One region of the Streptomyces sp. NBC_01017 genome, then DNA from elsewhere that is predicted to be linked to it. Evidence: riboswitches for the same ligand, from Rfam matches in the RefSeq annotation. Region 1 holds a riboswitch; the other holds the start of a gene.

Region 1 (14,638 bases):
AACTGGACGAGCGCGAACGGCTCGTCGCCGGCGCCGGTCACCGGGTCCACAGACAGGGACGGCAGTACGACACCGACGCCCCTGAGAGCCTCCCGCAGGGACAGCACGACTTCCTCGGTCGACCGCACGTTTGCCTCACCTCTCCACGCAGAGTTTGCGATTCACAACACAGCGTGTCGGTGGCGGCTCTAGCCTGGCCAGACGGGGGACACCAACAGCTGCGATGTTCGACCGGGAGCTGCCATGCCGGGACCCAAAGACCTCGACCCTTTCTCGTCGCCGCGCGCGCTGCTGGGGGCGGAATTACGTCACGCACGCGAGAAGAAGGGTCTCAGCCAGGAGGCGTTGGGCCAGAAGCTGTTCGTCAGCGGCACGTTCGTGGGCCAACTGGAGGCGGGTACGCGGCGCCTGCGGCCGGACGTGGCGCCGCTGGTGGACGAGGTGCTGGGCACGAACGGGTTCTTCGAGCGGAACTGCGAGGCGGCCAACAAGTCCAGGTATCCGGAGCACTTCGCGGAGGCGGCGGAGGCCGAGGCACAAGCGACGGCGATCAGGCAGTACGCGCCGTTGCTGATCCCGGGGCTGTTGCAGACTCCGGCGTACGCACACGCCGTGAACCGCGCGTATGACCCGACGGCGCCCGAAGAGACCATCGACGAGTGGGTGGCGGGCCGGATGGAACGGACGCGTCTGCTCGACCACCCAACAACGCCACTGTTGTGGATGGTGCTTGACGAGGCCGCCCTTCGCCGAAAGACCGGAGGGCAGGAGGTGATGGCGGAAGCCCTGCGCCATGTCGCCGGCCTGGCCCGCCGGAGCCGGGTCATCGTGCAGGTGCTGCCGTTCAGTGCGGGAGCACACAAGGCAATGGATGGCTCGCTAAAGCTGATGGATTTCCAGGACGCCCCTCCGCTGGTCTACTTCGAGGGACCCGGCACCGGACGGCTGGAGGACGACCCGGCCACGGTCGCCCAACTGAGGTTCACCTTCGAACTCCTAACGGCCTCATCGCTCTCGCCCGAGAAGTCCCTAGCCTTGATCGAGACGTTGGCGCAGGATTACACCCATGAGGAGCATCCCTGATTACGACCTGAGCGCGGCCACCTGGCACAAGTCCAGCTACAGCGGCGGTGGCGGCAACGACTGCCTCGAAGTCACCCACGACCTCCCCACCCTCGTCCCCGTCCGAGACTCCAAGCACCCCCACGGCCCGAAACTCATGTTCGGCACATCCGCCTGGGCCGCCTTTGTGAATGCGGTCAGAATCTGACCTAGTCGGCTCATAGCGTGTCTCTCATGACTGAGACCACGCACAACACCGTCCCAGGCACCGTCACCGTCACCGACGAGCGCGCCGACCTGCTGGAGACGCTGGCCAAGCACCGGGAGTTCCTGCGCTTCACCGCCCGCGACCTCTCCGACGAGCAGGCCGGGCAGCGGACCACCGCCAGCGAGCTGTGCATCGGCGGCCTGATCAAGCACGTCACGTCGGTGGAACGGAGCTGGGCCGCCTTCATCCAGCGCGGCCCGTCGGCGATGCCCGACTTCACCGCCATGACCGAGGCCGACTTCGCCAAGCGGGCCGACAACTTCCGGATGCTGCCCGGCGAGACGCTGGCCGGCGTGCTGGCCGAGTACGAGAAAGTCGCCCACCGCACCGACGACTTGGTCGCCGCCCTGCCCGACCTGGGCACTTCCCACGCGCTCCCCAAGGCCCCGTGGTTCGAGCCAGGCGTTCGCTGGTCGGCCCGCAGGACGCTGCTGCACATCATCGCGGAGACCGCCCAGCACGCCGGGCACGCCGACATCCTGCGTGAGTCCCTGGACGGGGCGAAGACCATGGGCTGACGTCGGGGTCGTTGGCGAAGAGCCGAGGACTTCGCCCACACTGGCACCCATGAACCACGCCCAGCTGACCGCCCTGGGCCGCGCCCTCCGCCTCCTCGGCGAGCACGGCGAGGCCCTCACTGCCACCACCCCGGATGCCAAGCTGCACGAGGTCAAGGCGGACCTGCGGCGCGCTCTCGACCTTCTGGACGAGAGCGTGTCCGGTGCCGCCCCGACCACCCGCTGCCCGGAGCACCCGGGCGGCCCGGTCGACGCGGCGGCACCCGACCTCTGTCTGCTCTGCGAGACCCGCCGCCGGGCGGCCCGCCGCTCCGAGTACAACGGCACCGGCCCGGCGGCCCCCCGCTCCCCCGACACCGCCCCCTCCCGCTACGGCGTCCGCGGCGACCGCCCACAGCCCCAGCAGCGCTGGCTGCCGGAGCTGTGGAACGGGCAGGAGTGGCAGCTGTGCGGCACGCCGCGCCGCGACCGCCGGGAGGCCGAGCTGTACATCGCCGCCCAGCGTCGCGGGCCGCGCCCCGCCATGGCCTACCGGCTCGTGCACGAGTTCACCGACTACGAGGTGCTGCGCGTGTGGGGCACGCCGGTGAAGGTCGACATCGAGCCGCTGGGCAACCTGTGACTACGACTTCGCCGCCGCCCCCACCTGCTCGGCGACGCCCTCCGCCACCGGCTTCCCGGCGCCGGCCGGCGCCTGCCGCGGGATGAACGACGCCACCACGAACGCCAGCAGCGCCGCCCCGGCGCCCACAGCCAGGACCACCTTGAAGCCGTTCTCGGACGGGAGGGCGTAACCGCCGAGGTCCGTCGTCATCTGGGCGAGGATCACTCCCGCGACGGCGCTCGCGGTGGACGTACCGAGGGAACGCATCAGCGTGTTGAGGCTGTTCGCGGCGGCCGTCTCCGACGCGGGCACGGCGCTCATGATGAGGGCGGGCATCGAGCCGTAGCCGAAACCGACGCCGGCGCCGATGATGCAGGCCACCAGGACGAAATGCCAGACCTCGGACATCAGGACGATGTTGAGGCCATAACCGACGGCGACGATGAGCACACCGATCATCAGCGTGACCTTCGGGCCCTTGGCCCGCGAGATGGCCGCCGACACCGGGGCCGTCGCCATCATGACCAGGCCCGACGGAGCCATGCACAGGCCCGCGACCAGCATCGACTTGCCGAGGCCGTAGCCGGTCTGCGCAGGAAGCTGGAGGAGCTGCGGGATGACGAGGCTCATGGCGAACATCGCGAAGCCCACGGCGATCGAGGCCAGGTTGGTGACCAGCACCTGACGCCGGGCGGTCGTCCGCAGATCGACCAGCGGCTGCCCGGTACGCAGCTCCCACCAGCCCCAGGCGAGCAGGACGACCACGGCCGCCACGAACAGACCGAGCGTCGTACCACTGCCCCAGCCCCAGTCGGCACCCTTGGAGACGGCCAGGAGCAGGCAGACCAGTCCCGCCGCCATCCCCGTGCCGCCCACCAGGTCGAAGCGCCCGCCCGTGCGCACCTTCGACTCGGGCACGAACAGCACCACGCACACCAGCGCCACGACCCCCATGCCGGCCGACGTCCAGAACAACATGTGCCAGTCGAAGTTGTCCGCGATGAGCGCGGCGGCGGGCAGCCCGAGCGCGCCGCCGATGCCGAGGGAGGCGCTCATCAGGGCGGTCGCGGAGCCGAGGCGTTCGGCGGGGAGTTCGTCGCGCATGATGCTGATGCCGAGCGGGATCACCCCGGAGGCCAGGCCCTGGAGCACCCGTCCGACGATCATCGGGACCAGCGCGTCACTCAGGGCACAGACCACGGAGCCGCCCACCAGCAGCACGACGCTGACCAGCAGCATCCGCCTCTTGCCGTACATGTCGCCGAGCCGCCCCATCACCGGCGTGGCGACGGCGGCGGCGAGCAGGGTCGCCGTGACCGCCCAGGCGGTGTCCGACGCCGGGGCGTCGAGCAGCCGGGGCAGCTCGGGGACGATCGGGATGACCAGGGTCTGCATCAGCGAGACGACGATCCCGGCGAAGGCCAGCACCGCCACCACGGTGTTCGACCTCGGCGGGGCGCCGCCCCCGGCCTCGGCGGCAGGGGCAGGGGCGTGGGACATGGTGGGGCCTCCGTCGGCGTACGAACGTGAAGGTACGTAATTGACCAAGGCAACCTTAAGTCAGTTGATTGACTTACTCAAGGGATGCAGGTCACGCCTCGGACCGCCCGAGATCGCCTCGGATCACCCAGGTCAGGCGGGCACCCGGCTCAGGCCCCCCGCTCCACGAACGCCCGCGTCCGCTCCTCGTCCAACTCGTACACCGTCTCGTGCGCCCGGGGATCGCGGGCATGGAAGGTGTGGAACAGCGGCCCGTCCGCCCCGCCCAGCTCCACCAGCGAGGCCGAGGCCCCGCGCACCACGCGTTCCGTGCCGGGCGCCGCCGTGAGGTCGATGCGGTTCACGACACCGGGGGTGACCCAGACCGGCACCGCGGCCAGGAAGCCGAGGAGCTGGAGGTGGTAGTGCCCGGTCAGGACGACCTGTACGTCACTGCCCCGGATCGCCGTCGCGAGCTCGCCCGGGTCGCGCAGGCCGAAGTGCGGCTGGGTCGCCGAGATGTCGAGGGCGATCGGTGGGTGGTGGAGGGCGAGGACGGTGCCCTGCTCGGCCGGGGTGCTCAACACAGCCTTCAGCCAGTCCAGTTGAGCCGTGCTCAGGCTGCCGTACACCTTCCCCGGCACCAGCGAGTCCAGCGTGATGAACCGCAGGCCGCCGACGGTGCTCACGGCCGCCCGCTCCCCCGCCTCGGACTCCAGGACCGCCTCAGGTTCCGGGTGGCCGCTGCCCAACACCTTCCCGAAGGCGCCGCGCTCGTCATGGTTGCCGGTGGTGTAGAACACGGGCGCGCCCATGCCGCGCGCGAACTCGCCCACGAGCTCCTTCACGGCCGTATACGCTTCCACCGCACCGTCGTCCGCGATGTCCCCCGTGACGACGATCGCGTCGACGCCCCGCACATGCCTCAGCTCGGCGAGCATCAGGCGGAGCGAGTCGGTGGCATTGACGCCGTATGCGTTGGGGGCGTCGGCCCGTTCGATGTGGGTGTCGGAGAGATGAAGGATCCTCATCTCTCCGACAGTAGCGGCTGGTTGGGCCTCAGCTCAGGGTCTTCAGCGACGCCGCGTCATACGGCGCCAGCTCCTCGAAGCGGCCGCCCAGCACCTTCGCCGCCCACTCCGGGTCCTGGAGCAGCGCCCGGCCGACGGCGACGAAGTCGAACTCCTCCGCCTCCAGACGGTCCAGCAGGTCGTCGATGCCCTTGACCCCGGAGCCCTGGCCGGCGAACGCGCCCAGGAACTCGCCGTCCAGGCCGACCGAGCCGACGCTGATGGTGGGCCTGCCGGTCAGCTTCTTCGTCCAGCCGGCGAGGTTGAGGTCGGAGCCGTCGAACTCCGGGACCCAGTAGCGGCGGGTGGAGGCGTGGAAGGCGTCGACGCCGGCCGCGGCGAGCGGGGCGAGGATGGCCTCCAGCTCCTCGGGGGTCTCGGCGAGCCGGGCGTCGTAGGCCTCCTGCTTCCACTGCGAGTAGCGGAAGATGACCGGGAAGTCCGCGGAGACCTTCTCGCGCACGGCGGCCACGATCTCCGCCGCGAACTTCGTACGGGCGACCGGGTCGCCGCCGTACGCGTCGGTGCGGCGGTTGGTGCCGCCCCACAGGAACTGGTCGACGAGGTAGCCGTGGGCGCCGTGGATCTCCACGCCGTCGAAGCCGATGCGCTCGGCGTCCGCGGCGGCCTGGGCGAACGCGCCGATGACGTCGTCGAGGTCGCCCTGGGTCATCGCCCTTCCGGTGGGCGCATCGGCGCCGATGCGCAGGCCGGAGGGGCCGACGGCGGGAGCCTCGGCGTAGGGCGGCTGGCCCTGCTCACGCACCATGCCGATGTGCCACAGCTGCGGCACGATCGTGCCGCCCGCCGCGTGCACGGCATCGGCGACCTTCGCCCACCCCGCCAGCTGCTCCTCACCGTGGAACCGCGGCACCCTGTTGCTCTGCCCGGCCGAGTCGTGCCCGACGTACGTGCCCTCGGTGACGATCAGACCGACGCCGGCGGCGGCGCGGCGCGAGTAGTACGACACGACGTCCTCACCGGGCACGCCGCCCGGGGAGAACATCCGCGTCATCGGCGCCATCGCGATGCGGTTCGGAACGGTCAGACCGTTGATCACGGTCGGCCGGGACAGGATCTGGGCCGCACGGGAGGCGGTGGGCTCGGTGACGGTCACGTGGGGGTCTCCTCGGTAGGCATTGACCAGCGGGTATGTGCACGCGCATTGTTGCACTCCCTTAAGCAACTGCTCGCCGGAGGCCGCCTATTCCGCACCCCGCCCCATCCGGCCGTGACCCCGGCCACACACAGCGCGGCACGGCCGGGCTCGGCCGCGTACAGGGAGCGGGCTGTCACAAACGGGGACCCAGTCCGGTCCTTCCTGCGGACACTCCCTGTTTGGAGGAATACATGAGCGCTGAGCACGCACACCTGCCCCCGGGCGTCGAGGTGATCGACACCCTGCCGGAGGCGGCGGCCCGGATTCCGGCGGGCGCCGAGGCCAGGACCATCCGGGTCACCCTGGCGCCGGGGGACCCGGGTGCGCCGCCGCACCGGCACCCGGGGCCGCTCTTCGGCTATGTGACCCAGGGCGAGATCCTCTTTGAGCTGGAGGGGCAGCCGCCCCGGGTGCTCAAGGCAGGTGACGCCCTGTTCGAGCCCGGGGGTGACGTGATCCACTACCAGGGCGCCAACAACCTTCCGGACGCGCAGTCGCAGCTGGTGGTGACCATGTTCGCGCCGCCCGGCTCCCCGGTTCTGACCGTGGTCGGCGCGGAGGAACTGGCCGAACGCCGGCACCTCCGGGCTGCCCAGCCGGGATGACGATCGCCGAGTGAGGAAACGCCCGAGGGCGGCACCCCCTGTCGTAACAGGAGGTGCCGCCCTCGGTAAGGACGTTGATCAACCGGAGTCGAAACCCCGAGGTCGATCAGAAGTCCATGTCACCGCCCGGCATGCCGCCACCGGCAGGCGCAGCGGACTTCTCCGGCTTGTCGGCGATGACGGCCTCGGTGGTGAGGAACAGCGCGGCGATCGACGCGGCGTTCTGCAGCGCGGAACGCGTCACCTTCGCCGGGTCGATGATGCCCTCGGCGATCATGTCGACGTACTCGCCGGTCGCGGCGTTCAGACCGTGGCCGACCTGAAGGTTGCGCACCTTCTCGACGACGACGCCACCCTCGAGACCACCGTTGACGGCGATCTGCTTGAGCGGGGCCTCGAGCGCGAGCTTCACGGCGTTGGCGCCGGTCGCCTCGTCACCTTCGAGCTCCAGCTTCTCGAACACCTGGGAGGCCTGCAGCAGGGCCACGCCACCACCGGCGACGATGCCCTCCTCGACGGCCGCCTTGGCGTTGCGCACGGCGTCCTCGATGCGGTGCTTGCGCTCCTTGAGCTCCACCTCGGTGGCGGCACCGGCCTTGATGACCGCGACACCGCCGGCGAGCTTCGCCAGGCGCTCCTGCAGCTTCTCGCGGTCGTAGTCCGAGTCGCTGTTCTCGATCTCGGCGCGGATCTGGTTCACCCGGCCGGCGACCTGCTCGGAGGAGCCGGCACCGTCGACGATGGTGGTCTCGTCCTTGGTGATGACGACCTTGCGGGCCTTGCCCAGGAGGTCCAGGGAGGTGTTCTCGAGCTTGAGACCGACCTCCTCGGAGATGACCTCGCCACCGGTGAGGATGGCGATGTCGTTCAGCATCGCCTTGCGGCGGTCACCGAAGCCCGGGGCCTTGACGGCGACGGACTTGAAGGTGCCGCGGATCTTGTTGACGACCAGGGTCGACAGGGCCTCGCCCTCGACGTCCTCGGCGATGATCAGCAGCGGCTTGCCCGACTGCATGACCTTCTCCAGGAGCGGGAGCAGGTCCTTGACGGAGCCGATCTTGGAGTTGGCGATCAGGATGTACGGGTCGTCGAGCGACGCCTCCATCCGCTCCATGTCGGTGGCGAAGTACGCCGAGATGTAGCCCTTGTCGAAGCGCATACCCTCGGTGAGCTCCAGCTCCAGACCGAAGGTCTGGGACTCCTCGACGGTGATGACGCCTTCCTTGCCGACCTTGTCCATCGCCTCGGCGATGAGCTCGCCGATCTGGGTGTCGGCGGCGGAGATGGAGGCCGTGGAGGCGATCTGCTCCTTGGTCTCGACATCCTTCGCCTGCTCAAGCAGGGCGGCGGAGACGGCCTCGACGGCGCGCTCGATACCGCGCTTGAGGGCCATCGGGTTGGCGCCGGCGGCTACGTTGCGAAGGCCTTCCTTGACGAGGGCCTGGGCGAGAACGGTCGCCGTGGTCGTACCGTCACCGGCGACGTCGTCCGTCTTCTTGGCGACTTCCTTGACCAGCTCGGCGCCGATCTTCTCGTACGGGTCCTCGAGCTCGATCTCCTTGGCGATGGAGACACCATCGTTGGTGATCGTGGGGGCGCCCCACTTCTTCTCGAGGACGACGTTGCGGCCCTTGGGGCCGAGCGTCACCTTGACGGCGTCCGCGAGCTGGTTCATGCCGCGCTCGAGGCCGCGCCGCGCCTCCTCGTCGAACGCGATGATCTTGGCCATGTGAAGTGGTCCCTCCAGGACTGGGGGTGATTCCTTCGGACCGCGCCCGCGCCCGCGACGGACGGCTCACATGCCTCGTGGTTCCTTGCCCCACCCGGCCTGCGGGCCTCACCGACCCGGTCCTTCTTTGTCACTCTCACCTTCAGAGTGCTAACGCCAATGATTAGCACTCGGGGTAGGCGAGTGCAAGCGCCTCTCGGGTATCGGGCGGCACGCCCTGCGGTGCGCGAGCAGGGACGGGCGGGGTCGGGGCGGACCCGGGCGGGCCCCGGACAGGAGCCGCGCGGACCCCGGACATGGCGAAGGGCTCGCACCCCAGGAGGTGCGAGCCCTTCGAAGAAGAACGTCGCTGCTTTAAGTCGACGCGTGCTTCAGCCGGTGGCCAGACGGACCATGTCCGCCTGCGGCCCCTTCTGGCCCTGCGAGATCTCGAAATCGACCCGCTGGCCTTCCTCCAGGGTGCGGTAACCGTCCATCTGGATCGCGCTGTAGTGGACGAAAACATCCGCACCACCGTCGACCGCGATGAAGCCGTACCCCTTCTCCGCGTTGAACCACTTGACGGTGCCCTGAGCCATGCCTAACTCCCCTATTACTGGCCCTTGCACAGATCCACACTTCGCGGATCCGGGTCAGACCTCACCCCCCATCGGTCGGGGGCGTGCGCCGGAACGCGTCGACCGCGGCTGAATGTATCTGCCCAACTGCCGTCTGCAACAGGTCAATCGGACGAGAATTCCGGGCACGACCGGTCGGGAATGTGGGGACAATTCCGCTGACTTCAGGTCAAGTCGGACCCGGCATAGCGAACAAAAGCCGCAAAAAACCCGCACACTTTGGCTACTTCTTGTCGGGCTTGCGGCAGAAATCAAGGGCGGCCGACCAGTGGAACGGCGGCACGTTCCCCAACTGTACCTCGCTCAACCACACAGAATTGCCCCCTCCGCTTCTCTCACGGAGGGGGCAATTCGATGAACTCTTGGTTACCGGTGTTACCGAAGGTAATGATCGGTCATTCGGTCAGCCTGTCAGCCACCGGCGACGGCCGGAATGATGGAGACGCCGGCACCGTCGGGAGTCGCGGTCTCCAGACCCTGCTCGAAACGGACGTCGTCGTCATTGACGTACACGTTGACGAACCGACGCAGCTTGCCCTGGTCGTCGAGAACTCGGGCGGCGATCCCGGTGTGGTTCTTCTCCAGGTCGGCGATGACCTCGCCGAGGTTGGCACCTTCGGCGGCGACCTCGGCCTGGCCACCCGTGTAGGTGCGCAGGATGGTGGGGATGCGGACGTTGACGCTCACGTAATGACCTCCGGTCAGGTAAACGGGCCTAAAGGGGCGGGGCTGAGCTATACGAGGCCGGCCTCGCGGAACGAATCCAGGTTGGGACGAATCGTCGCAGTCAGCCCGGTACCGGCCACCGCATCCAACGTCTTCAGCCCGTCGCCGGTGTTGAGCACCACGGTCGTGAGGCTCGGGTCCAGCACACCGCTCTCGATCAGCTTCTTCGTGACACCCACGGTCACTCCGCCGGCGGTCTCCGCGAAGATGCCCTCGGTCCGGGCGAGGATCTTGATCGCGTCGACGACCTGCTCGTCGGTCACGTCCTCCACGAAACCACCCGTGCGGCGGGCGATGTCCAGGACGTACGGACCGTCGGCCGGGTTGCCGATCGCCAGCGACTTGGCGATGGTGTTCGGCTTCTGCGGCCGGACCACGTCGTGGCCCGCCTTGAACGCCGTCGACACCGGCGAGCAGCCCTCGGCCTGCGCGCCGAAGATCTTGTACGGCTTGTCCTCGACGAGCCCGAGCTTGATCAGCTCCTGCAGACCCTTGTCGATCTTCGTGAGCTGCGAGCCGGAGGCGATCGGCACGACCAGCTGGTCCGGCAGCTGCCAGCCGAGCTGCTCGCAGATCTCGTACGCCAGGGTCTTGGAACCCTCGGCGTAGTACGGCCGCAGATTGACGTTGACGAAGCCCCAGCCCTCGCCGGCGGGGTCGCCGATCAGCTCGGAGCAGAAACGGTTCACGTCGTCGTAGTTGCCCTCGATGCCGACGAGCTCGCCGCCGTAGACCGCGGCCATGACGACCTTGCCCTGCTCCAGGTCGTGCGGGATGAACACGCAGGACCTGAAGCCCGCGCGGGCGGCGGCGGCACCCACCGCACCGGCGAGGTTGCCGGTGGAGGAGCAGGAGAGGGTGGTGAAGTTGAAGGCGCGCGCGGCCTCGATGGCCTGGGCGACGACGCGGTCCTTGAAGGAGTGCGTCGGGTTGCCGGAGTCGTCCTTGACGAACAGCTTGCCGGCGTCGACGCCGAGCTCGTTCGCGAGGTTGTCGGCCTGGACGAGCTTGGTCCAGCCGGGGTTGATGTTCGGCTTGGTGGCCACGTCCGCGGGGACGGGCAGCAGGGGGGCGTAACGCCAGATGTTCGCGGGGCCCGCTTCGATCCGCTTGCGGAGCTCCTCGGTGTCGTAGGCCGAGAAGTCGTAAGCGATCTCCAGCGGGCCGAAACACTCCTCGCACGCGAAGACCGGTCCGAGGGGTACCCGGTGACCGCACTCGCGGCAGGACAGCGCCGCGGCGGGACCAAGGTCTACGGTGGATTCGGTGGTGCTTGCAGCAGTCTGCACAGCCATGTGAGGCGAGGCCCTTTCTCCTCATCTTCCTCACGACGCATCTCGCCGTGAGACGGATTTGGCACCTTCCCTAGCCGGGAGCCTCGCGGAGACGATCGACAGTGATCGCCACGAGACCGGCTGGAGGGTTGCCGGGGCTTCATCGGGCCGTTTCCCTCTGCCCCTCTGGATGAGCTGTATTCGGTTGTCAACTATGGGCGACCCCGGACATGCGATGGTCACCCGCGTTGTTCAAGACTGTAACCGAAGGCCAGGACAGTTGAGATAGTCGTCCGAACCGCGAGATGGATCACACGATTACCTGCTGTGATCACGACAGTGAGGAGTCGCCGACTGTGCTGGAAGAAGTCGAGCGCTGGCTGAGCACCCGCTCCTGGTCCGCGACCGATCGCCCGCTCCACCACATACTCGCCGCCAAGCAGCGTTCGGGCCAGTCGGTCTCCGTCGTGCTGCCCGCGCTGAACGAGGAGGAGACGGTCGGCGACATCGTCGCGATCATCCGTCACGACCTCATGCAGCAGGTCCCGCTGGTCGACGAGATCGTCGTCGTCGACTCCGGGTCCACGGACCGCACCTCCCAGGTGGCCGCCGCGGCGGGCGCCACCGTGGTGCACCGGGACGCGATACTCCCGCGCATGCCGGCCGTGCCCGGCAAGGGCGAGGTCCTGTGGCGCTCCCTGCTCGTCACGACCGGGGACATCGTCTGCTTCATCGACGCGGACCTGAAGGAGTTCTCCTCCGACTTCGTCTCCGGAATCGTCGGCCCGCTGCTCACCGACCCCGGGGTCGACCTGGTCAAGGGCATGTACGACCGTCCCCTCGGCGGGGCCGCCGGACAGGGCGGCCGGGTGACCGAGCTGATGGCGCGCCCGCTGCTGAACATGCACTGGCCGCAGCTGGCCGGTTTCGTGCAGCCGCTCGGCGGCGAGTACGCGGCCCGCCGCTCCCTGCTGGAACAGCTCCCGTTCCCCGTCGGGTACGGCGTGGAGCTGGGCATGCTGGTCGACGCCCTGCATCTGGTGGGCCTCGACGCGCTGGCCCAGGTGGACGTGGGCGTCCGCAAGCACCGCCACCAGGACGGACAGGCCCTGGGCCGGATGTCCGCCGCGATCTACCGCACGGCCCAGCTGCGGCTGGCGCGCGGCCACCTCGTCCGGCCGGCGTTGACTCAGTTCGAGCGGGGCGAGGACGGATTCGAGCCGCGCACGTACTCCGTGGACACCGAGGAACGGCCGCCGATGGTGGAGATCGCCGAGTACGCGAAACGGAAGGTCGCATAAGGCCCCGTACCGGGTCATACGCCGGACAGGGCCGCTGATCGTATACGGACCGGCCACTGAGTGGAACCGCACGTTTGAGCGTTTCCGGGCCGGGCTAGGTTGAGGCTTATGGCTTCCACGCAGGGTGCTGCCAAGGTGCTGGTCGCGTCGAATCGCGGCCCGGTCTCGTACGCGGTGCGCGAGGACGGCTCGCTGCACTCCAAGAGGGGCGGTGGCGGACTCGTCTCCGGGCTGTCGGCGATCGGGCCGGACGCCGACGCGCTGTGGGTGTGCTCGGCGCTGTCCGACGGGGACCGGGAGGCGGTGCGGCGCGGCGTCGGCGAGGACGGCGTGCTGATGCTGGACATCCCGGCCGACGTGCACGCGGACGCGTACAACGGCATCGCCAACTCGGTCCTCTGGTTCGTCCACCACATGCTCTACCAGACCCCGCTGGAGCCGGTCTTCGACGCGGAGTTCCGCCGTCAGTGGGAGTCGTACGAGACGTACAACCGCGCCTTCGCGCAGGCGCTGGCGGACCGGGCCGCGCCCGGGGCGGCCGTGCTGGTGCAGGACTACCACCTGTGCCTGGTCCCGGGGATGCTCCGGGAGCTGCGACCCGACATCAAAATCGGGCACTTCTCGCACACGCCGTGGGCGCCGCCGGAGTACTTCTCCATGCTTCCGGACGACATCCGCTCGCGGCTCGTGTGGGGGATGCTGGGCGCCGACCGGCTGGGCTTCCTCACCTGGCGTTGGGCGGCGGCGTTCATGGCCTGCGCCGAGGCCGTGGACCGCGAACGGATCTTCCCGAAGTGGCCGAGCGGCGCCCCGGCCTCCGTCCGGCACACGGCGACCGGGCGTCCCCCGCTGCGGACCACGTGGATCGGCGTGCACGGCCTGGGCGCCGACGCGGAGTTCCTGCGCGCTCGCTCCCACGAGGCCGATGTCGAGGAGCGGCTGGCCGCGCTGCGGGCGGAGATCGGCACAGCGCCGGACGGGACCGCCCGCCGGACCGTCGTCCGCGTCGACCGGACCGAGCTGTCCAAGAACATCGTGCGCGGCCTGCTCGCATACCGGCAGCTGCTCGACGACCACCCCGAGTGGCGCGAGCGGGTGGTCCACGTGGCGTTCGCGTACCCCTCCCGCCAGGACCTGGCGGTGTACCGGGACTACACCGCCGAGGTCCAGCGACTGGCGGACGAAATCAACTCCGCTTACGGCACCCCGACCTGGACCCCGATCGTCCTCCACGTCAAGGACGACTTCGCCCGCTCCCTCGCCGCGTACCGACTGGCGGACGTCGCCCTGGTCAACCCCATCCGCGACGGCATGAACCTCGTCGCCAAGGAGGTGCCGGTCGTCTCCGACGAGGGCTGCGTCCTCGTGCTGTCCCGCGAGGCGGGCGCCTTCGCGGAACTGGGCGAGGACGCGATCCCCGTCAACCCGTACGACGTGATCGGCACGGCACGGGCCCTGCACGAGGCGCTGTCCATGGGGCCGGAGGAGCGCGCGGAACGCTCGAAACGGCTGGCGGCGGGGGGTACGGCGTTGCCGCCGGCTCAGTGGTTCTTGGAGCAGTTGGGTGCGTTGGAGGAGGGGGCCGGCGAGCGGGGCGAGTGAGCGGCGATCGCCGGGGCGGCCTTGCAGGGCGTTTGCCTGGCTCAGGTTGCCGGAGTGGCGGGCGACGACCGTGGGCATCAGCTCGCCTGACGGCGTCCGCTCGAACCAGCCCGCCTCACGGCGACTGTCTGGACCGCACTGCCCGGCGACCACCGGCGACCGCTCGCCAGACGGCGACCGCCTCAACCGCACTGCCCGGCGACCACCGGCGACCGCTCGCCAGACGGCGACCGCCTCAACCGCACTGCCCGGCGACCGCCGGCGACAGCCCGCCGGACGGCGACCGCCTCGACCATCGCGCCTCACGGCGACCGGCTGCTGCAACCCGCCTCACCCCGACCGGCTGCGGCAGCTTGCCTCGGCGGCCCTCTGGATCAGGTCGCCTGCGTGGCGATCGCGTGGAGGAGTCGTACGACGCCCTCCGGGCCGTCGACCACGACGTCCGCCCTCTCCGAGAGTTCGGTGACCTCCTCGCTGCCGCTGCAGACCAGGAGGCCGGGGGTGCCGTCGGAGCGGAGTTTGTCGACGGCTGCGTAGGCGGGGAGGTCGCCCAGGTCGTCGCCGCTGTAGAGGACGGACTCGGCGCCGAGTTCGCGGATGTACTTGCTCAGCGCGACGCCCTTG
Region 2 (14,638 bases), 1.7 Mb from region 1:
CTGCGCCGCGTCAACCAGCAGCGGCACCCCGGCCTCCTGGCACAGGGCGGCCACCTCGGCCACCGGCTGCTCGGTCCCCACCTCGTGGTTGGCCGACTGCAGACACGCCAGCGCGGTGTCCGGCCGAAGCGCATCCGCGTACGCCTGTACGCCCACGGCCCCCGCACGATCCACCGCCACCTGAGTGACGGTCCCCCCGTCGGCCTCGTGCGCGTCAGCCGCATGGAGCACAGAGGAGTGTTCGACCGCAGACACGATCAGGTGGCGTCCGGCGCGCCGCCGCCCCGCCAACACCCCGGCGACACCCGAGTGGACGGCTTTCGTCCCCGAAGAGGTGAACACCAACTCGTCGGCCCGGCACCCCACAGCCTCGGCAGCCGCCTCCCGAGCGGCGTCCAGCAACATCCGCGCCCGCCGCCCTTCCCTGTAAAGACGGGCAGGATCGGCCCACCCCTCATCAAGGGAGGCCACGAGCGCCTGCCGGGCAACGGGATGGAGAGGAGCACTGGAAGCAGCGTCGAAGTAAGCCACACACCAACGCTAGAACGTCCAGGAGGACAGCGGGCCTCAGGGGCGCCGGGAACTGCGCGATCGGCCACAAACAACCCGCAGCCGCCAAACAAGCGAACCACCCCACCCCATAGGCACCCCTCCCCGCGAACCCCCGGAGGGCGTCGGCTAGGGTTTGGTCCGCATAAACATCCAAACCCCTGCCCGACGCAGGGCGGCGACCGACCAGCGAGAAGGCCGCAGCCGATCCGCGCGGGCGAGACTCTCGGGAAGGCGCTACGTGAGTCCCAACGGCTCCGACCGCTCGCCGCGGCGCCCGATGCGGCGGAAGCTGCTGCAGGCAATGACTGCGGGCCTGGTCCTGGCTACAGCCACCGGTTGCTCGTACAACTGGGAGGACTTCCCCCGTCTTGGTATGCCCACCCCGACCACGGAAGAGGCTCCGCGGATCCTCTCCCTGTGGCAGGGCTCGTGGGCGGCCGCGCTCGCCACAGGCGTGCTGGTCTGGGGCCTGATCCTGTGGAGCACCGTCTTCCACCGGCGCAGCCGCACCAAGGTCGAGGTTCCTCCGCAGACCCGGTACAACATGCCGATCGAGGCGCTGTACACGGTGGTCCCGCTCATCATCGTCTCGGTGCTCTTCTACTTCACGGCGCGCGACGAGACGAAGCTGCTCAGCCTCAAGGACAAGCCCGACCTCACGGTCAACGTCGTGGGCTACCAGTGGAGCTGGGCCTTCAACTACGTCCAGCCCGTCGACGGTTCCACGGGCAACGCGAAGACCGACAAGAACCTGGCGGCCATTCCGGACCGGTTCAAGGAGGACTTCCCGGCGAACGCGGGCGGTGTCTACGACGCCGGTACCCCCGGCAGCCGGAACCCCCAGACGGGCAACCCCGGCCCCACCCTGTGGCTGCCCGAGGGCAAGACGGTCCGCTTCGTCCTCACCTCGCGTGACGTCATCCACTCCTTCTGGGTGGTGCCGTTCCTGATGAAGCAGGACGTCATCCCGGGCCACACCAACGCCTTCGAGGTGACCCCCAACAAGGAGGGCACCTTCCTGGGCAAGTGCGCCGAGCTGTGCGGCGTCGACCACTCCCGGATGCTGTTCAACGTGAAGGTCGTCTCCCCCGAGCGCTACGAGCAGCACCTCAAGGACCTCGCCAAGAAGGGGCAGACCGGTTACGTTCCCGCCGGCATCGCGCAGACGAGCCACGAGAAGAACCGGGAGACGAACAACCTGTGAGCATCCTCAACGAACCCCAGGGTGCCGCGGCAGCTGAGGACTCGTACGAGAACGAGCTGCCGGTCCGGCGCAGGCAACCCGGCAACGTCGTGGTCAAGTGGCTCACCACCACCGACCACAAGACGATCGGAACGCTGTACCTCGTCACGTCGTTCGCGTTCTTCGTGATCGGTGGCGTGATGGCGCTCATCATGCGCGCCGAGCTCGCCCGGCCCGGTCTGCAGATCGTGTCGAACGAGCAGTTCAACCAGGCGTTCACGATGCACGGCACGATCATGCTGCTGATGTTCGCGACGCCGCTGTTCGCCGGCTTCGCGAACTGGATCATGCCGCTGCAGATCGGCGCGCCGGACGTGGCGTTCCCGCGGCTGAACATGTTCGCCTACTGGCTGTACCTGTTCGGCTCGCTCATCGCGGTCGGCGGCTTCCTCACCCCGGACGGCGCCGCCGACTTCGGCTGGTTCGCCTACTCCCCGCTGTCGGACGCGGTCCGCAGCCCGGGTATCGGCGCCGACATGTGGATCATGGGTCTGGCCTTCTCCGGCTTCGGCACCATCCTCGGCTCGGTCAACTTCATCACCACGATCATCTGCATGCGCGCCCCGGGCATGACCATGTTCCGCATGCCGATCTTCGTGTGGAACGTGCTGCTGACGGCCGTCCTGGTCCTGCTCGCCTTCCCCGTCCTCGCAGCGGCGCTGTTCGCGCTGGAGGCGGACCGCAAGTTCGGAGCCCACATCTTCGACGCCGCCAACGGCGGGGCCCTGCTGTGGCAACACCTCTTCTGGTTCTTCGGCCATCCAGAGGTGTACATCATCGCCCTGCCATTCTTCGGAATCATTTCCGAAGTGATCCCGGTCTTCTCCCGTAAGCCGATGTTCGGCTACATGGGTCTGATCGCGGCGACCATCGCGATCGCGGGTCTGTCCGTGACGGTGTGGGCGCACCACATGTACGTCACCGGCGGCGTACTACTGCCGTTCTTCTCCTTCATGACGTTCCTCATCGCCGTACCAACCGGCGTGAAGTTCTTCAACTGGATCGGAACGATGTGGAAGGGATCGTTGTCCTTCGAGACACCGATGCTCTGGGCGGTCGGCTTCCTGATCACCTTCACCTTCGGTGGTCTGACCGGTGTCATCCTGGCCTCGCCGCCGATGGACTTCCACGTGTCCGACTCGTACTTCGTGGTGGCGCACTTCCACTACGTCGTCTTCGGCACCGTCGTCTTCGCGATGTTCTCCGGCTTCCACTTCTGGTGGCCGAAGATGACCGGCAAGATGCTCGACGAGCGCCTCGGCAAGATGACCTTCTGGACGCTGTTCGTCGGCTTCCACGGCACGTTCCTGGTGCAGCACTGGCTCGGTGCCGAGGGCATGCCGCGTCGTTACGCGGACTACCTCGCGGCCGACGGCTTCACCGCCCTGAACACGATCTCGACGATCAGCTCGTTCGTGCTCGGCGCGTCGCTGCTGCCGTTCTTCTACAACGTGTGGAAGACCGCCAAGTACGGCAAGAAGGTCGAGGTCGACGACCCGTGGGGCTACGGCCGCTCGCTGGAGTGGGCGACGTCCTGCCCGCCGCCGCGGCACAACTTCCTCACTCTGCCGCGGATCCGATCCGAATCCCCGGCGTTCGACCTGCATCACCCTGAGATCGCCGCTCTCGACCAGCTCGAGAACGCCCCTCACGGTGAGAAGGCTCTGGCTGGTGGCAAGGAGGCCGGCAAGTGAAGATCCAGGGCAGGATGTTCATGTGGCTGAGCATCTTCGTGCTCGCCATGGCGGTTGTCTATGGCGTCTGGTCGAAGGAGCCGGCCGGTACCACGGCCCTCTTCCTGGCCTTCGGTCTGTGCATCATGATCGGCTTCTACCTGGGCTTCACCGCCCGGCGGGTCGACGCGGGCGCGCAGGACAACAAGGAAGCGGATGTGGCGGACGACGCCGGCGAGGTCGGGTTCTTCAGCCCGCACAGCTGGCAGCCGCTCTCCCTCGCGATCGGAGGCGCCCTCGCCTTCCTGTCGATCGCGATCGGCTGGTGGCTGATGTACTTCTCGGCGCCGCTGATCCTGGTCGGCCTCTGGGGCTGGGTCTTCGAGTACTACCGCGGTGAGAACCGCACCCAGTAACACGAGCTGAGCTCCAAGGAGCCCGGACATTCCGTCAGGAGTGTCCGGGTTCCTTCGTTTGCCGTAGCCACGATCACCCAAACGCCTTATCCGGCGCGCCGCGGCCGACGCTGCTTCCTAGCGTGAGGCCATGAGCAGAAAACCGAGCAAGGGCCCCGTCATAGGTTGCACGCTCCTGCTGATCGCGCTCGGCGCGAGCGCCGCCGGCTGCAGCAGCGACGGCAACCCGCTGTCCGCCGAGCCGTACGACGCGGCGGACCAGATCGCCTTCAACGGCCCCGCGGGCGACGGCAAGAAGGCCGACCCCGACAAGCCTCTGGAAGTCACCGCGGAGGACTCCGACGGCCGTATCACGGACGTCACCGCCAGGGACGCCGCAGGACGCTACGTCGCGGGCGAACTCACCGCCGACGGCACCCGCTGGCACAGCACCTCTCCGCTCGCCGCCAACGCCCGCTACACGGTCCGCGTGAGCACCGAGGACGAGGACGGCGCCCCCGGCCGCAAGGTCCTCACCTTCGACACCAGCAAGCCGACCAGCAAGAAGCACCTGACGGTGACCTTCGGCCCCAAGGCCGGTACCTACGGCGTCGGCCAGCCCGTCACGGCCGAAGTGAGCCAGCCCATCAGGGACCGGAACCAGCGGGCGATAGTCGAGCGGGCCCTCAAGGTCGACTCCGCGCCCGCCGTCGAGGGCAACTGGCACTGGGTGGACGACAAGAAACTCCACTACCGCCCCAAGGAGTTCTGGCCCGCGAACGCCACCATCCAGGCCCGCAGCAACCTGGAGGGCGTCAAGGTCAGCGACCGCCTCTGGGGCGGCAAGGCCAAGCCGCTGCGCATCACCACGGGCGACCAGGTCATAGCCGTCACGGACGCCGCGTCCCACCAGCTGACGCTCTACCGCAACGGTGAGGAGGTCAGGTCCGTACCGGTCACGACCGGCAAGCCCGGCTTCGAGACCCGCAACGGCGTCAAGGTCGTACTGGGCAAGGAGTACTTCGTACGCATGCGCGGCACGAGCATCGGCATAGCCGAAGGCTCCGCGGAGTCCTACGACCTACCGGTCTACTACGCCACCAGGGTGACCTGGAGCGGCGAATACGTCCACGCCGCCCCCTGGTCGGTCGGCTCCCAGGGCTCCGCCAACGTCAGCCACGGCTGCACCGGCATGAGCACCGCCAACGCCGAGTGGTTCTTCGACAACGTCCGCGAGGGCGACATCGTCAAGGTCATCAACTCGTACGGCAACACCATGGAACCGTTCGGCAACGGCTTCGGCGACTGGAACCTGGAGTGGAACAACTGGCGCAACGGCAGCGCGCTGGTGGGCGGCACCCCGGACGGCCCCAGCCCGTCGGAACGGGCAAGGCTGAGGCCGCAGAGCGTCTGAACCGCCGGCCCGGCAGGCTCCCTTACGCGCTCTGAAGCCTCAGCGTGCGCAACAGGGAAGCCAGCGCCCCCGCGAACTCCACCGGCTCCACAGGCAGCGTCACAGCCGCCTCGGCCCGACTCCACGTGGCCAGCCACGCATCCTGCGGGCGCCCGATCAGCAACAGCACCGGCGGGCAGTTGAACACCTCGTCCTTGATCTGCCGGCAGACCCCCATGCCCCCCATGGGCACGGCCTCACCGTCCAGCACGCAGACGTCGATGCCCCCCTTGTCCAGCTCACGCACCACCGCCTCCGGCGTCGCGCACTCCAGGAACTGCACCACCGGCACGTCCGGAGCAGGCCGGCGCCCGGTGGCGAGCCTCACCTGCTCGCGGGTGTTGGAGTCGTCGCTGTAGACCAGCACCGTGGCGGTCGGCTGCATTGTTCCTCCGTGACGTCAGCGTCGTAAGGACAGGCCCGTTGGGCCGGATGCTACTCCCTTGAACACCACGTCAACACCGGTACGAACGGTGAAGACACTCCGAACGGCACCCCCCGGAGTGAGGGCGGGATAAGCGACCGACATAATGTCGGTCGTGGCGACAGCAACGACAGTAGACAAGGGTCACGCGCACCCGTCGGTCAACCGACCGAACCTCACCAGCGTCGGAACCATCATCTGGTTGAGTTCCGAGCTGATGTTCTTCGCGGCCCTCTTCGCGATGTACTTCACCCTGCGATCGGTGACCGGTCCGGACTTCTGGCATGAGAAGGCCGACGCCCTGAACTTCCCGTTCTCGGCGACGAACACCACGATCCTGGTGCTTTCCTCCCTCACCTGCCAGCTCGGCGTCTTCGCCGCCGAGCGCGGTGACGTGAAGAAGCTCCGGGGCTGGTTCATCGTCACCTTCATCATGGGTGCGATCTTCGTCGGCGGTCAGGTGTACGAGTACACCGAGCTGGTCAAGCACGAGGGCCTCTCGCTCTCGTCCGACCCGTACGGCTCGGTCTTCTACCTGACCACCGGCTTCCACGGCCTGCACGTGACGGGCGGTCTGATCGCCTTCCTGCTGGTCCTCGGCCGCACCTACGCGGCCAAGAGGTTCACGCACGAGCAGGCGACCGCCGCGATCGTCGTGTCCTACTACTGGCACTTCGTCGATGTCGTCTGGATCGGCCTTTTCGCCACGATCTACATGATCAAGTAGCCGGGCCCGATCCCGCGCGCGTTCCACGAACGCACCTGACAGAAGCATCGACGCAGAAGATCCTGACACCGGGGTAATCCGTGAAAAAGCTCTCCGCACGACGACGCCATCCGCTGGCGGCGGTCGTCGTCCTACTCCTCGCGCTGGCGTGCACGGGAGGGGTGTACGCCGTGTTCGCGCCCGCGGGCAAGGCACAGGCCGAGGAAACCGCCCAGTCCCTCACCATCGAAGAGGGCAAGAAGCTCTACGCCGTCGGCTGCGCCAGCTGCCACGGAACGGGCGGTCAGGGCACCTCCGACGGTCCGAGCCTGGTGGGTGTCGGCGCCGCCTCCGTCGATTTCCAGGTTTCGACGGGCCGTATGCCGGCCGCCACCTCGCAGGGCGCCCAGGTCCCGGCGAAGAAGAACATCTACTCGCAGGCCGAGATCGACCAGCTCGCGGCGTACATCGCCTCGCTGGGCGCCGGTCCGACCGTCCCGACCGAGGAGCAGTACAGCTCCGAGGGCGCGGACATCGGCAAGGGCGGCGAGCTCTTCCGCAACAACTGCGCCCAGTGCCACAATTTCACCGGCAAGGGCGGCGCGCTGACGAAGGGCAAGTACGCACCCAGCCTCGAGGGTGTCGACCCGAAGCACATCTACGAGGCCATGCTGACCGGCCCGCAGAACATGCCGTCGTTCCCCGACACCACGCTGTCGGAGCAGAACAAGAAGGACATCATCGCGTACCTGCACGCGGTCAACAGCGACGAGACGGTCAACCCGGGTGGTCTGGAGCTGGGCGGCCTCGGGCCGGTCAGTGAGGGCCTCTTCGCCTGGATCTTCGGGCTCGGTGCACTGATCGCGGTCGCCGTCTGGGTCGCCGCTCGGACCGCAAAGGCCAAGAAGTCATGAGTAGCCAAGACATTCCAGAAGAGAACCTGCCCGCTGAGCAGGACGCCCACGTCGCGGTGGCGGACGAGAAGAACCCCTTCGCCGACCCCGGCCTGCCGCCCCACGAGCACCGGATCCAGGACGTCGACGAGCGGGCCGCCCGGCGGTCCGAGCGCGCGGTGGCCCTGCTGTTCACGGTGTCGATGCTCGCCACCGTCGGCTTCATCGCCTCGTACGTCGCGATCCCGCACGACAAGTCGATCTTCGTCTTCCCGATCGGTCACCTCAACGCGCTGAACTTCGCGCTGGGTCTGACCCTCGGTGCGGCGCTGTTCTGCATCGGCGCGGGCGCGGTCCACTGGGCCCGCACCCTGATGTCCGACGTGGAGGTCGCCGACGAGCGCCACCCGATCGCCGCGGAGCCCGAGGTCAAGGCCAAGGTCATGGCCGACTTCAAGCAGGGCGCCAAGGAGTCCGCGCTGGGTCGCCGCAAGCTGATCCGCAACACGATGTTCGGAGCGCTGGCCCTGTTCCCGCTCTCCGGCGTCGTGCTGCTGCGCGACCTCGGCCCGCTGCCCGGGACCAAGCTGCGCCACACGCTGTGGTCCAAGGGGAAGCTGCTCGTCAACATGAACACCGACGAGCCGCTGCGTCCCTCGGACGTCGCGGTCGGCTCCCTCACCTTCGCCAAGCCGGAGGGCCTGGAGGAGCACGACCACGACTTCCAGAACGAGATCGCCAAGGCCGCCCTGATGATCGTCCGGATCCAGCCGGCCGACATCAAGGACAAGCGCGAGCTCGAGTGGTCGCACGAGGGCATCGTCGCGTACTCGAAGATCTGCACCCACGTCGGTTGCCCGATCTCCCTGTACGAGCAGCAGACACACCACGTGCTCTGCCCCTGCCACCAGTCCACCTTCGACCTCTCCGACGGTGCCCGGGTGATCTTCGGCCCCGCCGGTCACGCCCTGCCGCAGCTGCGCATCGGCGTGAACGACGAGGGCTACCTCGAGGCGCTCGGCGACTTCGAAGAGCCCGTCGGTCCTGCATTCTGGGAGCGCGGATGAGCACGACAGAGACCACCGAGTCCCGCTCGCGCGGGAAGGCACCGGCCGGCGAGCGCGTCGCCGACTGGGCCGACGGCCGGCTGGGGATCTACTCCCTCGCCAAGGCCAACATGCGCAAGATCTTCCCCGACCACTGGTCGTTCATGTTGGGTGAGGTCTGCCTCTACAGCTTCATCATCATCATCCTCACGGGTGTGTATCTGACGCTGTTCTTCCAGCCCTCGATGGCTGAGGTGGAGTACCACGGCAGCTACGTCCCGCTCCAGGGACAGCTGATGAGCCAGGCGTTCAGCTCCACGCTGGAGATCTCCTTCGACGTGCGCGGTGGTCTGCTCATCCGGCAGATCCACCACTGGGCCGCGCTGATCTTCCTCGCCGGCATGTTCGTGCACATGATGCGCGTGTTCTTCACGGGCGCGTACCGCAAGCCGCGTGAGATCAACTGGCTGTTCGGCTTCCTGCTGTTCGTCCTGGGCATGTTCACCGGTTTCACCGGCTACTCGCTCCCCGACGACCTGCTCTCCGGCACCGGTGTCCGTTTCACCGAGGGCGCGATCCTGTCCATGCCGATCGTCGGCACGTACATCTCGTTCTTCCTCTTCGGCGGCGAGTTCCCGGGCACCGACTTCGTGGCCCGCTTCTACTCGATCCACATCCTGCTGCTGCCGGGCATCATGCTCGGTCTGGTGGTCGGCCACCTGATCCTGGTCTTCTACCACAAGCACACGCAGTTCGCGGGCCCCGGAAAGAGCAACAAGAACGTCGTCGGCATGCCGCTGCTGCCGGTCTACATGGCCAAGGCCGGAGGCTTCTTCTTCCTGGTCTTCGGTGTCATCGCGGTCATCGCGGCGGTCGCGCAGATCAACCCGATCTGGGCCATCGGTCCGTACCGTCCGGACATGGTGTCCACCGGCGCCCAGCCCGACTGGTACATGGGCTTCGCCGAGGGGCTGGTCCGGTACATGCCGGGCTGGGAGGTCAACTTCTGGGGTCACACGCTCGTGCTGGGTGTGTTCATCCCGCTGGTGCTCTTCGGCCTGGTGCTGATGGCGATCGCGCTCTACCCGTTCATCGAGTCCTGGGTCACCGGCGACAAGCGCGAGCACCACATCCTGGACCGTCCGCGCAACGCCCCGACGCGTACCGCGTTCGGCGTCGCCTGGGTCACGGTGTACATGATCGGCCTGGTCGGCGGTGGCAACGACCTGTGGGCCACCCACTTCCACCTGTCGATCAACGCGGTCACCTGGTTCGTCCGGATCGGCTTCTTCGTCGGACCGGTCCTCGCGTTCATCGTCACCAAGCGGATCTGCCTCGGCCTGCAGCGCCGGGACAAGGACAAGGTGCTGCACGGCCGCGAGTCGGGCATCATCAAGCGCCTGCCGCACGGTGAGTTCATCGAGGTGCACGAGCCGCTCAGCCAGGACGCGCTGCACACCCTCACCGCGCACGAGCAGTACCAGCCGCTCGAGATCGGCCCGACGGTCGACGAGAACGGCGTCGAGCGCAAGGTGAAGGGCTCCGAGAAGCTGCGCGCCAAGCTCAGCAAGTCGTACTTCGGCGAGGACGGCCAGATCCCCAAGCCGACCGTCGACGAGTACAAGGAGATCACGAGCGGCCACGGCCACCACTGACGCTGCGACCGCCACGCCACGGTTGAGGGCCCCGTCCGTTGTACGGACGGGGCCCTTCGCCGTGCCCCGGGCTGGATAGGGTGGACCTCGTTGAGACTCATGTCCCGCAGTGCGGGACACCTGACCCTGGAGCGGCTTATGAGCGCTGTGACCCCCGCCGGAGGCGACACCGCGGCGGCCCGCTCCTGGCCCCTGCTGCTGAACGGCCTGCTGAACGGTCAGGACCTGGCTGCCGACGACACCGCGTGGGCGATGGACCTGATCATGCGCGGCGAGGCGACGGACGCGCAGATCGCCGGGTTCGTCGTGGCACTGCGCGCCAAGGGCGAGACGGTGGAGGAGATCACCGGGCTCGTGCGGACGATGTACGCGCACGCGAACGTGATCGAGGTGCCGGGGCAGACCGTCGACATCGTCGGCACGGGCGGCGACGGCGCGAAAACCGTCAACATCTCCACGATGTCGGCGATCGTCATCGCCGGTACGGGCGCGAAGGTCGTCAAGCACGGCAACCGGGCGGCGTCGTCGGCGTCGGGTGCCTCGGACGTGCTGGAGAAGCTCGGCGTCAATCTGGAACTGCCGGTCGGGCGGGTGGCCGCGGTCGCCGAGGAGGCCGGGATCACCTTCTGCTTCGCGGTGAAGTTCCATCCCGCGCTGCGGCATGTGGCGGCGGCCCGTGGCCAGTTGGGCATCCGGACGACCTTCAACGTGCTCGGTCCGCTGACGAACCCGGCGAAGGTGAAGGCCCAGGCGGTCGGCGTGGCGGACCCGCGCATGGCACCGATCGTCGCGGGCGTCTTCGCCGAGCGCGGCAACTCCTCGCTGGTGTTCCGCGGCGACGACGGCCTCGACGAGCTCACCACCACGGCCACCTCCCGGGTCTGGGTCGTGCGCGACGGCAAGGTGACCGAGGAGGCCTTCGACCCGCGTGACGTCGGCATCGAGCTGGTTCCGGTGGAGGCGCTGCGGGGCGCGGACGCCTCGTACAACGCCGATGTGGCGCTGCGCATGCTGAACGGGGAGACGGGTCCCGTACGGGACGCCGTACTGCTCAACGCGGCCGCCGCCCTGGTGGCGCTGAACCCGACCGACGCCCCGCTCACCGAGCAGATCCGCGCCGGGATGGCGAAGGCGGCGGAGTCGATCGACTCGGGCGCGGCGAAGCGGACGCTGGACCGGTGGGTGGCGGCCAGCAACGCCTGAGTACCACGCGATGTGACGCAAGGCGCAGTCCAGGATCCGGACTGCGCCTTGCGGGCTGAAGATCGTGTGGCAGGATATTGGACCAGGTCATGAGTGACAGTCATGAGGCCCCGGCCGACTGTCCGGCAACCCTCCGTCCGTGGCGGGGTGCCCCGGGTGAAGACCAGGCCGTAGGCAGCGAGGTCTGCGGCAAGCGCGGGCCCCTCTCGAAACCAGGGGTCCTGGTCGTTCGAGGGAGCCTTCCGTGAGCAAGCGAATGCGATAGGGCCGCAGAGCCCCGCCTCCGCAGACCCTTTTCTCTTTCTCGCATGCCCCTCAGCCGGCATGCCCCTCACGGGAGTTCGCCATGTCTGTCTCCACCGCTGCCGCCGACCAGTCCGTTTGTGCCTCTCTGCCCGTTCTGGGCCGTGATGTCACCGTTCCGCTCGTCACCGGTGGCGAGGTCACCTACGCCGCGCTCGACTACGCCGCCAGCGCCCCCGCCCTCCAGCGCGTCTGGGACGACGTCGCCGCCTACGCGCCGTACTACGGCAGCGTCCACCGCGGGGCCGGCTACCTCTCCCAGCTCTCCACCGACCTGTTCGAGAACGCCCGCAGGACCGTCACCGAGTTCCTCGACTGCCGCCCCGACGACCAGCTGATCTTCACCCGGTCCACCACCGACTCGCTGAACCTCCTCGCCGCCGCCCTGCCGGCCGACTGCCAGGTCTTCGTCTTCGAGACCGAGCACCACGCCTCCCTGCTGCCCTGGCGCGACGCCCGCGTCACCTACCTCAACGCGCCCCGCACCCCCCGCCAGGCCGTCGAGACCCTGGAACGCGCCCTCGCCGACCGCGACCCTTACGGCCCGGCCCTGGTCTGCGTCACCGGAGCCTCGAACGTCACGGGTGAGCTGTGGCCCGTAAGGGAGCTCGCGGCCGCCGCCCACGCGCACGGCGCCCGCATCGTGCTCGACGCCGCCCAGCTGGCCCCGCACCACCCGGTGAGCGTGCGGGACCTGGACGTCGACTGGGTCGCCTTCTCCGGCCACAAGCTGTACGCCCCGTTCGGCTCCGGTGTCCTGGCCGGCCGCTCCGACTGGCTGCGCGCGGCGGAGCCGTACCTCGCGGGCGGCGGTGCCTCGCGGAAGGTGTCGCAGCGTGGGGACGGGGGCGTCGACGTGGAGTGGCACGAGAGCGCCGCCCGCCACGAGGCCGGCTCCCCGAACGTCATCGGGGCCTACTCCATCGCCTCCGCCTGCAAGGCTCTGACGGAGGCGGGCTTCGACTCGCTCGTCGCCCGTGAGCAGTATCTGATCGAGAAGGTCCGCGCGGGCCTCGCCGAGGTCCCCGAGGTCCGGATCCTCTCCCTCTTCGGTGACGACGCCCCGCGCGTCGGCGTCATCTCCTTCGTCGTCGAGGGCTGGAACAGCTCCCACTTCGCCGCCGCCCTCTCCGCCGAGTACGGCATCGGGGTGCGCGACGGGCTGTTCTGCGCCCACCCCCTGGTGCGCACCCTGCTGGGCAGCGACCCGCAGACGCAGGGCGAGTGCGGGGCCCCGGACGCGGCGCCCGGCGAGAAGTCCCTGAACGCGATCCGGGTGAGCTTCGGGGCCGGAACGCCGGACGAGCACGTCGAGCGGTTCGTGAACGCCGTGCGGGAGCTCGTGACGGACGGCGCCCGGTGGAACTACCGCACGGAGGACGGCCGTTGCGTCCCGGACACCTCCGCGTGAGCCGGTAGCCGGGCGCCGAGCAGGATCATCCGCAGGGCGCGCTCGGTGGCGTCCGTGAGGAGTTCCGAGGCCCGCACCAGGGCCTCCGCCAGGGCCATCGGGGCCGGCAGGATGCCGCTGAACGCGTCCACGCCCGGCACGTCGTGCGCACCCTCGCCGAGCGTGCCCGCCAGCGCCAGCACCGGGCGGCCGTACAGCTTGGCCCGGCGGGCCACCTCGGCCGGGACCTTGCCACGAGGGGTCTGGTGGTCCAGGGCGCCCTCCGCGGTCACGACCAGGTCGGCGCGGGCGAGGCGGGCGTCGAGGTCGAGGTGGTCGAGGAGCACGTCGAAGCGGGGGAGCAGCCGGGCGCCGAGGGCTGCGAGGCCCGCGCCCAGACCGCCGGACGCTCCGGTGCCGAGGCCGTGGTGCAGGTCGGTGCCCACGGCCCCCAGGTCGCGGGTGAGGACGTCCGCCCAGTTCTCCAGGCCGGCCGACAGATGCTCGACCTGCGCGGGCGTCGCCCCCTTCTGCGGGCCGAAGACGCGGGCCACGCCGCGCTCGCCGCACAGCACGTTGTACGGGTTGCAGGCGACCAGCAGCTCGACGTCCCGCAGGCGCGGGTCCAGGCCGGACGGGTCGATCCGGGCCAGCCGCGTCAACTCACGGCCACCACGCGGGAGTTCGAAGCCGTCGACGTCCAGCAGTCGGGCGCCGAGGGCCTGGAGCGCGCCGGCGCCCCCGTCGGACGTACCCGAGTCGCCGCAGCCGACCAGGATGCGCCGTACGCCGGTGTCGAGCGCGGCGCGGACCAGCTCGCCGACGCCGTAGGTCGTCGTGGCGCCCGGGTCGCGCAGGGCGCGCGGGACGAGGGACAGCCCGGCCACCGCGGCCATCTCGACGAGCGCCGTGTCCCGCGAGCCGAGCAGGGCGAAGTGCGTGCCGAGCGGTTCGCCCACCGGGCCCGTGGCCGGCAGGGCGACGAGCCGTCCGCCGGTCGCGGCGGCCAGCGCGGTGGCGGTGCCCTCGCCGCCGTCCACCAGCGGGATCAGGTCGATCACGACATCCGGCAGGACCCGTCGGACACCGTCCGCGATGGCATCGGCGGCGGCCTGGGCGGACAGGGACTCCTTGAAGCCACTGGGGGCTACGACTACTCGGGTCAGCATCAGAGGTCTCCTAAGCAGGTCGGATGAGGCCGCTGCACTGCGGCAACGCCCCGAGGGCAACGCCCTTAGGGGCGCGGGGAACTGCGTGACCAGCCACGACGTCGCCGCAGACAACCGACGGCATGACGCGGCGACTCACAGTGGAACGCCCAGCAGCGGCCACACCGCCACGGCGAACAGCAGGACGAGCGCGGCCGTCAGCGGCGCCAGGACGGCGGACAGACGCAACAGGTCGCGCGGCGTGTAGGTAGGGGTCCCGGGAAGGTCGGAGAAGAGCGTGACCGGCTTGGCAGAAGCCGGGAGCGTGTGGCAGTAGCCCGCCGCGGCGGTGGACGCGAGCGCGGCGGCGACCGGATTCACCCCAGCCCCCACCGCCGCCGCGACCACCAGCGGCACCAGCACCGACGAACGGGCCGAGCGGGACTGAAGAACCAGGTGGGCCGCCGTGCTGATCGCGATCACCACGGCCAGGAACAGCAGCGGGCTGACTCCCGTGGGCAGCTCGGCCACCAGCCACTCCGCCGCCCCGGAAT

What was found. Region 1 has a riboswitch for S-adenosylmethionine ahead of thrC (threonine synthase). Riboswitches for the same ligand answer to the same signal wherever they lie in the genome.
Positions count from the first base shown of each region.
Region 2: linked by a shared signal. The riboswitch ahead of OG331_RS35455 (aminotransferase class V-fold PLP-dependent enzyme) and the one ahead of thrC (threonine synthase) in region 1 are both predicted to bind S-adenosylmethionine.

Region 1 is NZ_CP108683.1:5,988,730-6,003,367, reverse strand. Features, by position in the region: gene OG331_RS27610 (hypothetical protein) at 1-128, opposite strand, end outside; gene OG331_RS27605 (Scr1 family TA system antitoxin-like transcriptional regulator) at 244-1,083, shown strand; gene OG331_RS27600 (DUF397 domain-containing protein) at 1,067-1,270, shown strand; gene OG331_RS27595 (DinB family protein) at 1,297-1,848, shown strand; gene OG331_RS27590 (hypothetical protein) at 1,898-2,470, shown strand; gene OG331_RS27585 (MFS transporter) at 2,471-3,952, opposite strand; gene OG331_RS27580 (metallophosphoesterase family protein) at 4,102-4,962, opposite strand; gene OG331_RS27575 (NADH:flavin oxidoreductase) at 4,991-6,118, opposite strand; gene OG331_RS27570 (cupin domain-containing protein) at 6,352-6,765, shown strand; gene groL (chaperonin GroEL) at 6,872-8,494, opposite strand; gene OG331_RS27560 (cold-shock protein) at 8,866-9,072, opposite strand; gene OG331_RS27555 (MoaD/ThiS family protein) at 9,523-9,798, opposite strand; gene thrC (threonine synthase) at 9,846-11,132, opposite strand; SAM riboswitch class I at 11,151-11,308, opposite strand; gene OG331_RS27545 (glucosyl-3-phosphoglycerate synthase) at 11,468-12,412, shown strand; gene OG331_RS27540 (trehalose-6-phosphate synthase) at 12,521-14,014, shown strand; gene otsB (trehalose-phosphatase) at 14,389-14,638, opposite strand, start outside.
Region 2 is NZ_CP108683.1:7,714,298-7,728,935, forward strand. Features, by position in the region: gene OG331_RS35400 (cysteine desulfurase/sulfurtransferase TusA family protein) at 1-531, opposite strand, end outside; gene coxB (cytochrome c oxidase subunit II) at 791-1,756, shown strand; gene ctaD (cytochrome c oxidase subunit I) at 1,753-3,489, shown strand; gene OG331_RS35415 (cytochrome c oxidase subunit 4) at 3,486-3,884, shown strand; gene OG331_RS35420 (Ig-like domain-containing protein) at 4,015-5,277, shown strand; gene OG331_RS35425 (hypothetical protein) at 5,300-5,701, opposite strand; gene OG331_RS35430 (heme-copper oxidase subunit III) at 5,847-6,467, shown strand; gene OG331_RS35435 (c-type cytochrome) at 6,548-7,360, shown strand; gene OG331_RS35440 (Rieske 2Fe-2S domain-containing protein) at 7,357-8,406, shown strand; gene OG331_RS35445 (cytochrome bc complex cytochrome b subunit) at 8,403-10,040, shown strand; gene trpD (anthranilate phosphoribosyltransferase) at 10,179-11,243, shown strand; SAM riboswitch class IV at 11,329-11,445, shown strand; gene OG331_RS35455 (aminotransferase class V-fold PLP-dependent enzyme) at 11,590-12,957, shown strand; gene OG331_RS35460 (glycerate kinase) at 12,912-14,105, opposite strand; gene OG331_RS35465 (SLC13 family permease) at 14,241-14,638, opposite strand, start outside.